Regions from separate parts of the Gordonia sp. DT219 genome, predicted to be linked through region 2. Evidence: predicted binding sites of a transcription regulator. Region 2 holds the regulator's gene; the other holds the start of a gene.
What was found. The regulator LexA, encoded in region 2, represses DNA repair genes until DNA is damaged. The targets are predictions, from matches to a motif close to CGAACANNTGTTCG.
Positions count from the first base shown of each region.

Region 1: the regulator LexA is predicted to act here: its motif matches at 2,468-2,481, upstream of ACPXB3_RS19125 (DUF222 domain-containing protein).

Region 1 covers NZ_JBNCNR010000024.1:28,701-32,970, reverse strand. Annotated here, with positions in the region: gene ACPXB3_RS19145 (DsbA family protein) at 1-757, shown strand, start outside; tRNA gene ACPXB3_RS19140 (tRNA-Ala) at 871-943, shown strand; gene ACPXB3_RS19135 (hypothetical protein) at 1,203-1,742, shown strand; gene ACPXB3_RS19130 (hypothetical protein) at 1,936-2,316, shown strand; gene ACPXB3_RS19125 (DUF222 domain-containing protein) at 2,523-3,785, shown strand; gene ACPXB3_RS19120 (MerR family transcriptional regulator) at 3,925-4,270, shown strand, end outside.
Region 2 covers NZ_JBNCNR010000001.1:318,582-322,851, forward strand. Annotated here, with positions in the region: gene ACPXB3_RS01590 (phosphoenolpyruvate--protein phosphotransferase) at 1-1,714, shown strand, start outside; gene lexA (transcriptional repressor LexA) at 1,770-2,420, opposite strand; gene ACPXB3_RS01600 (LysM peptidoglycan-binding domain-containing protein) at 2,788-3,390, shown strand; gene nrdR (transcriptional regulator NrdR) at 3,431-3,937, shown strand; gene hrpA (ATP-dependent RNA helicase HrpA) at 3,911-4,270, opposite strand, start outside.

The DNA of each region.
Region 1 (4,270 bases), on a different contig from region 2:
GAAGCCCTCGGCCGCGTCGGCGCGGCATCCCGACGGCACCTCAGGTCATCGGCCTCGCTCGACGTCGAGTACCGGCACCTATGTACTCATCGGTGTCGCCGTGGTGGTGGTCGCCGCCCTGGTGGTCCTCGGTTTCGTCTGGAATGCCAATAAGAAGAATCTGGGCCCGGTCAACGACACCGTCCTCAACGAGAACGCCGCCCTGATCGTCGGCGAGCCGGCCGCCACGACCACCATCGACGTGTTCGAGGACTTCCTCTGCCCGGTGTGTCAGCAGTTCGAGAAGCAGTCCGGGCAGGCGATCGTCGATGCGGTCAATACCGGCAAGCTGCGGGTGCGCTATCACATGCTCACCTTCCTGAACTCGCGATCGGCGTCGGGCGACTACTCCGAGCGCGCCGCCGGGGCGCTGCAATGTGTCGGCGACGCGAAGGACCCCGCATTGTTCTTCCGCTTCCATTCCGCACTGTTCGCCGACCAGCCCAAGGAGAACGGCGACTCTGATCACTCCAACGCACAATTGGCCCAGATCGCCGCCGCCCAGGGGGCCACGCCACCCACCCAGCAGTGCATCACCACCGGCGCAAAACTGGCCGAGGCGAAGCAAGCCGCAGCGCAGTCGCGAACGCAGCTCGAAAAGGCGATGGATACCACCGCGGTCGGCACGCCGACTGTGCTCCTCAACGGCGAACCCGTCGACGGGATCACCAACGGACCGGCCTGGCTGGCGGCAATCCTCACCAAGCAAACCCAATGACGCCGGCGAGCGGGCCGGTTAGGGGCGCACGGCACTGACAAGGCGATTTGTTACCCGTTCACGCGATGGTGTAACTTCGCCAGTGCCCTTTGGAGGGCGCGAGAACTGAATACGGGGCTATGGCGCAGCTGGTAGCGCACCACACTGGCAGTGTGGGGGTCAGGGGTTCGAGTCCCCTTAGCTCCACTTCTCGAAGGGCAGGCAGATTTTTCTGGCCTGCCCTTCGTCGTGCCGAACACCTGAGTGTGGAAGCCCACCACAGCGCGCCGACAACAGCCCCATTTGATCTCGAGTGGTTTCTTCACAAAATAGACCAGGCATGTCACGCGGCTTTCGAGTCCGGATACGGGGATGGATCAGATGTCGTAACGTCTGCAGGCCCCGATGCTATTAGTTAGTTAGCGTCACAAGATACTCCGATGGCATCGACGTTAGGACGTGGCACATGAAGCACCTGACCGTGAAGAACTCGCCTGTGGCCGGCTCACCGCGGGCGAAGACGAGGCGACGAATGGCGGCGGCCACCCTGGCGGTCGCTCTCGCGGGATCGATCGCGACCGGGACCGCATCGACCGCGTCTGCGGCACCCCCGGCCCCCGCCGCCGTACACGACGTGAGTCAGCTCGACGACATCACGTACAGCGCGGCTTTCGGTCTCGGCGTGCAGATATACGAACGGACCGGCATGTATCCGCAGCCGGGTGGCGCAGTTGCGATGATGCTCCGGCGTGTCACATCCCCTCGCGACGGTGACCCCAGGCTGCCGAAGTACGCGTTGGTCGGCAGCCCGCTGCCCAGGGAGTTCGCGTCGTACAACGGGGCCGACGAACCCGACGTCCTGTATCAACTCGGCTATACGATCGATCCGCGCACGGGCAAGCAGGTGTCGCCACCACCGCCACGGTTGCGACTGGGCCTCGCCGTCGGGCGCGTCGGTCCCTTCGCGGGTGCCGCGGCAGTGTGGCCGAGTCTGCTGCCGGGATAGGCCGCCGGAGAATTCGGCGACGTCGCATCACCGTCCTGTCCTTGTCGTAGCTCCTACGATTGCGGGAGCCGACTCGACTCGAGGAGGACTCATGGGCAGCGGCACATCGTTGACGCCGTTGCTCGAAACCGGGCATCACGAGATCGCCGTCGGCGTCGAGCAATTCACCGCCGCCCCGGGGCAGTAGGTGGCGATGCTCGCCGCAGGCGCTCGCCATGCGCTCGCATGTCTGTCCGATGGATTCGTGATCGCGGTGGGCGACAACCACTCTGGTGAGTGCGACGTCGACGGGTGGGACGAGATCGTGGCGGTCGCCGCAGGCGATGTGCACACCGCCGCCAACACCGGACGCTCCCACAGCGCCGGCCTCCGCGGCGACGGCGCCGTCGTCGCGGCCGGGTGGAATGGTGCCGGACAATGTGAGGTGTCGACCTGGCGCGCGATCGTCGCCGTCGCCGCCGGGTCGAGACACACATTGGGCTTGCGAGCCGACGGCAGTGCCGTTGCGTTGGGCGACACCACTTTCGGACAGCGCGATGTCGGTGAATGGAATGTCGCGGCGGGCAGCGGCTGAGGGACAACGCGGGTCGGTGCCATCGGCCACCGTGCCGGTACGGCATTGGGAACCGGCAGCCCGGAGCGCTGCCGGGGTTTGTGACAACTGTTCACTGGTGTTGCGAAAGTGATTGCTGCCCTTGTTAATTAGTCGACAAACCCCTACGCATCGAACAAATTTTCTGCTACACTGAACCTATCGCAAGATCATCCAGGGGGGAATCCATGATCGACGACACCACCACTCTTTCGGCCGAACTGTACGGGCACCTTATCGGGCTTCTCGATGACCGTACTTACAGTCCAGACCTCACCTCACGTGAAGCCTTCGCCGCGATGCAGCAACTGAACACGTTGCGCAACATGCTCGATCACTACGCGGCGAAACTGACCGGCGAGTTCGACCGCCTCAAGATGACCGCACCCCAAGGCCGATCGGTTCGAGAACTGTTGATCACCATGGGATTCGCCCCGGCCGTCGCGGGCCGGCTCGTCCACGTCGGCACCGCCGACGACATCGACGGACTCCGTAAGCACAGCGCCTACGGGTCGGTGTCCCTCGACCACGCCCACGCCGTCGTCCGCGGACTCACCCACATCGCCTCCCGCGCCGGCGAACCCGTCACCACCGAGCAACGCCGCGACCACACCCGCGCACTCGTCTCCCAAGCACTGTCCGGGATGAGTCCCGCCGAAATCGGCAAGCACGCACACCAACTCGGCAACGAACTCGCCGACGACACCGGTGGCATACCTGCCGCCGAAGACAAGACCAGCAACGAACTCGGCTACCACAAGACCAGCGATGGGCGCCTCGACGTGCGCGCGAACCTCGATGCGGTCGCCGGGGAGAAACTGCACAGCCTCGTCGAAACACTGTCCGCGCCAAAGCCTCAGCCCGACGGCTCGCATGATCCGCGGCCGGTCGAACGGAAACGGGCTGACGCGCTCGAAACGATCCTCGAACTTGCCCAAAAGGGCCTTGCCGATGAGACCGTGTCGTGCAAGCCGACCGGTGGGGTGCTGTTGACGATCCCGGCCGAAACCCCGAAGCTTTCCGCACTCGAGTTCATGGGATCGGTCACGCCCGCCACCGCGAAAACTCTCGGCTGTGATGCGGGGATCACCGTGGTCATCGTCGACGGCGACGAGGTTCCGCTGAATGTCGGGCGCGAGAAGCGGCTGTTCACTCCATCACAACGAAAAGCGTTGCTGCTGCGCGACAAATGCTGCATCAAGTGTGGTGCGCCCGCATCGCGCACCCAGGCGCACCACCTCGTCAGCTGGGTTGACGGCGGGGCCACCGACCTCGACAACGGATGCCTCCTATGCACCAGCTGCCACCACGACGTACACGACGCCGGGTGGGATGTCGTGATGGGCTTCGACCGGCACCCATGGCTCATCCCGCCCGCCACGGTCGATCCCCGACGACGACCGTTACCGGCCTACAACCGGCGCACTCTACGTCTCGACGACGCTGCCTGACACCCGCCGCCTGACCACGCTCGCTACCTGACCATGCTTCCGCGGAAGTATCTACGTACCTTGACAACTCCATAGTGAAGGCCCTACCGGCGTTGAGCCCTCTTGACCTGGAGTGCACTCCAAGCCTTAGTTTGGTTTCATGTCCTCTTCCGACGACCTGTCCATCGCCGAGGTTTCCGCGCGCACCGGCCTGACCCGCGACACCCTGCGCTGGTATGAGTCCGAAGGTTTGATCCCCGCGGTCCCGCGCACCTCGGCCGGGGTACGCCGCTACGACGACGCGACCGTCCGCATGATCGAGTTGCTCGTCCGGCTGCGGCGCACCGGGATGTCGGTGGCCCACATGCGTGACTTCGTCACCATGGTCGGCCAGGGTGCGCGCACGCACGGTCGGCGGATGCGACTCCTGGAGGATCATCGCGAGGAGATCGAGTCGCGCATCCGTGAACTCATCGATGACCTCGGTGCCGTCGATGCCAAGATCA
Region 2 (4,270 bases):
CCAGCAGATACGGGAAGACAACCCGCACGCCGGGCGAGAACTGGGCGGGCGTGAACTGGGCGGGACGCCGGTTGTCGGCGGCAAGGCCTACGGTCCGGTGGTGCGGCCGGGCCGACGGATGACCGTCGAGGCCACCGAGGTGGCGCCGCCACCGGTTTCGGAGGCGGAGCGCGATGCCGAACTCTCCCGCTTCGTCGCCGCCGCCGGGGTGGTGGCGGCCCGTTTGCGCGAGCGTGCCTCACACGCGTCCGGGGCCGCCGCCGAGGTCCTGATCGCCACGGCCGGACTCGCCGAGGACCGCGGCTGGATCGGTGCGGTGTCGAAGCTGATCGGCACGGGCACGCCCGCGCCCGCCGCCGCCGTCGCCGCAACCGAGCAGTTCGCGGCGATGTTCACCAAACTCGGCGGACTGATGGCCGAACGCGTCACCGACCTCAACGATGTGCGTGACCGCGTCGTCGCCGAGGTGCTCGGGCAGCCCGAACCGGGGGTCCCGGTGCCCGACGAACCGTCGGTCCTCTTCGCCGACGACCTCGCGCCCGCCGACACCGCCGGCCTGGACCCGGAGTTGATCACCGCGCTGGCGACCCGACTGGGCGGACCGACCAGTCACACCGCGATCATCGCCCGGCAACTCGGGATTCCGTGTGTGGTGGCTGTTGCCGAACTCGACGTCGTCTCCGCGGGTACCGCGGTGCTGGTCGACGGGGCCGCGGGAACGATTGTGGTGGAACCGGATCCGGACCGAGCGCGAGCCGATGTGGAGCAGAGCCGCCGGGAGGTGGAGGCGATTGCGGGCTGGACCGGGCCTGGTCACACCGCCGACGGCCACGAGGTCGCGATCTTGGCGAATGTCGCCGATGGCGTCTCGGCCCGTGCGGCCACCGCGTCCCCGGTAGAAGGAGTCGGGTTGTTCCGTACCGAACTGGCCTTCCTCGATCGCCCGGACGAACCGTCCCTCGACGAACAGGCGGCACTCTACCGGGAGGTCATCGAGGCCTTCGGAGGCAAGAAGATGGTGATCCGCACCCTGGATGCGGGGTCGGACAAGCCGCTGAAATTCGTCGACCACGGGACCGAGGCGAATCCCGCACTCGGTGTGCGCGGCAACCGCATCGCGGCGACACACCCCGAGATCCGGGCCGGACAACTCGATGCGATCGCGCGCGCCGCCGAGGAAACCGGCAGCACGCCATGGGTGATGGCGCCGATGATCGCCTCGGCCCCCGAGGCGGCCGAATTCGCCGCGCAAGTGCGCCGACGGGGTCTGGTGGCCGGAGTGATGATCGAGATCCCGTCGGCAGCGATCCTTGCGCCGGCGATTGTGGCCGAGGTGGACTTCGTCTCGATCGGCACCAACGACCTGACGCAATACACGATGGCTGCCGACCGGATGTCGGCCGAGCTCGCCGAGTTGACCGATCCGTGGCAGCCGTCGGTCCTCGCTCTCATCGCGATGGTCGCCGAGGCGGGTTCGCGCACCGGCACCCCGGTGGGCGTGTGCGGTGAGGCGGCGGCCGATCCGCTGCTCGCCTGTGTCCTCGTCGGACTCGGGGTCACGTCGTTGTCGAGTGCACCCGCCGCCGCGGCCGCGGTGGGCGCGAAACTCGCCGAGGTCGACCTCGATCGATGCCGCGCCGCGGCCACGGCGGCGGTGGCCACCGCTGCACCGGGTGCGGCTCGCGCCGCGGCCCGCGAGGCGTTGCGTTGTTAACTGCGCGGTGTGAGAAACGTGGTTGACACACCGCGCAGCTGATCAGCGCCTGCGCTCAGATCCGGCGCATGACGGTGACGACCTTGCCGAGGATGGCGGCCTCGTCACCGGGGATCGGCTCGAACAACTCGTTGTGCGGCATCAGCCAGACGTGGCCGTCCTTGCGCTTGAACGTCTTGACCGTTGCCTCGCCTTCGATCATGGCGGCGACGATGTCACCGTTGTCGGCCACGTTCTGCTGGCGCACGACCACCCAGTCGCCGTCGCAGATCGCGGCGTCGACCATCGACTCGCCGACCACCCGCAGCATGAAGAGGGAACCTTCACCGACGAGTTCGCGAGGCAGGGGGAAGACGTCTTCGACGGCCTCCTCGGCCAGGATCGGGCCGCCCGCCGCGATGCGGCCGAGCACCGGGACAAAGGTCGGGGTGGGCAGGTTCTCCGAGTTCGGATTGTCATCGGTGGGCGTCGGGTCGGCGTCGCGCACGTTGACCGCGCGCGGCCGGTTGGCGTCGCGCTTGAGCAGTCCCTTGCGTTCCAGCGTGCGTAATTGATGCGCGACCGACGAGGTCGAGGCGAGCCCGACGGCATCACCGATCTCGCGGATGCTCGGCGGATATCCCCGCTCGCGAACCGATTTGCGGATGACGTCGAGCACTCCCTGCTGACGTGGCGTGAGTGGTGCCTCGAAACCCCTCGGCACGATGGGCCGCCGCGGGGCGGCCGCCGCGTCATCAACCTGCGGTGTCGTCGCCGTCGCGGCGTCATCGGTGCTCGACTCTGTGGTGGCCGACTCCGGATCGGCCGCCTCGGCCGGCCGCGACGAACGGTCCTTCTTCTCACTCATCGGGATTCGAGTCCTTTCGATCGGGTGCGTGCCACCCCGGCCGTGGGCCGGTAGGTGACGTGCACACCTGTCGCGGGCCTGTGGTCGAGCTGATCACCGGTCAGAATAGCCGAGGTTTCGGACATCCTCAAACGTCTGTTCGACGTGTTGTGGAGAAATTGTCGGAGCGGGGTGGTACAACTCGAACATCCGTTCATCGAATGTGTGATCGAGACAGGAAGAGACCATGCATAGCACCCTTTTGTCGACCGACCAGACCCGCGTCGGCCGGACCCGCACCGACCAGACCTTCACCGGCCAGACCCGCGCCGGCGCGACCAACCCGGTTCCGCGCGCCCGTCCCCGCGAACAGCGGCCGCTCGATCCTCGCCGCGCCCCCCGGCGTTCCTCGGCCGTGAGTCGTCCCGCCGACCGGCGGCCGATCCGCCCGGTCTCCCGGCGGATACCGGGCGCCGACGGCACCTGGTGCACGTCACCGGCCGGATCACATCACCTGGCCGGAACGGGTGATCCGGGTGGCCACAGGTCTCGCCGGACCGGCGCACTGGTGGCCGTGCTGACCGGCGTGGCACTGGCGCTACTGGTGTGGCTGGTCGCCGTCGCCGGTTCGGACTATCAGGAATCGGCCCAGCGGGGGTCGGCACGGCCGGCGCCGATCGCCACCCAGGTGGTCCATGTGCGCGCCGGGGAATCGCTGAACGCCATCGCGGCGCGGGTGGCGCCCGACATGCCCCGGCAGTCGGTGATCGAGAAGATCGTCGAACTCAACGACATGTCCGGCAGTGCCGTGCAGGCAGGGCAGTCGCTGCTCGCGCCGGCCTACCGGTGACGCGAGAAGTCGGTGCGGTGGCGGGCGGTATCCTCGGTGCATGCGCTGCCCGTTCTGCAGGAATGACGACACCAAGGTCATCGACTCCCGTGTCGCCGATGAAGGACAGGCCATCCGCCGGCGCCGCTCATGCAGTGCCTGCGGCCGCCGTTTCTCGACTGTGGAGACCGCCGTGCTCGCGGTGGTCAAGCGCAACGGCGTGACCGAGCCGTTCAGTCGCGAGAAGGTGATGCGCGGGGTGCGCCGCGCGTGTCAGGGCCGGCAGGTCGACGAAGACGATCTCGCCCAGCTCGCCCAGCAGGTCGAGGAGACGGTGCGGGCCTCCGGAGCTGCCGAGATTCCCAGCAACGAGGTCGGGCTGGCGATCCTGCAACCGCTGCGCGACCTCGACGAAGTGGCATATCTGCGCTTCGCGTCGGTTTATCGTTCCTTCGATTCGCTCGAGGACTTCCAGCGCGAGATCGACGACCTGCAGGGCAACCTCACCCATGGCCGCTCCGAATCCGCCGGCGGGGTCGTCTCAGCCGAGCCGGTCCAGGGCTCGTAGCGCCCTCTTCTCCGAGATCGGATATCGGGTTCCGAGGCGCTGGGCGAACAAACTCACGCGCAATTCCTCGACCATCCAATGCGCCTGCTCGTTGACGGCATCGCGACGCGCATCACCCACTTCGGCGAGGCGCTGATTCCACCGCTCGACCACGCGGTCGAGTACAGCCATCCCGTCGCGATCACGCACGGCCGACCCCGGGAGCTGCTCCAGCCGTTCCCGCGCCCCCCGCAGATATCGGGGAAGATCGGCGAGATGCGTGCGCGGCGTCGCCACCACGAAGCCGTCGAATACCAGGTCATCGAGTTGTTCGGCGACATCATCGGCAGCGAG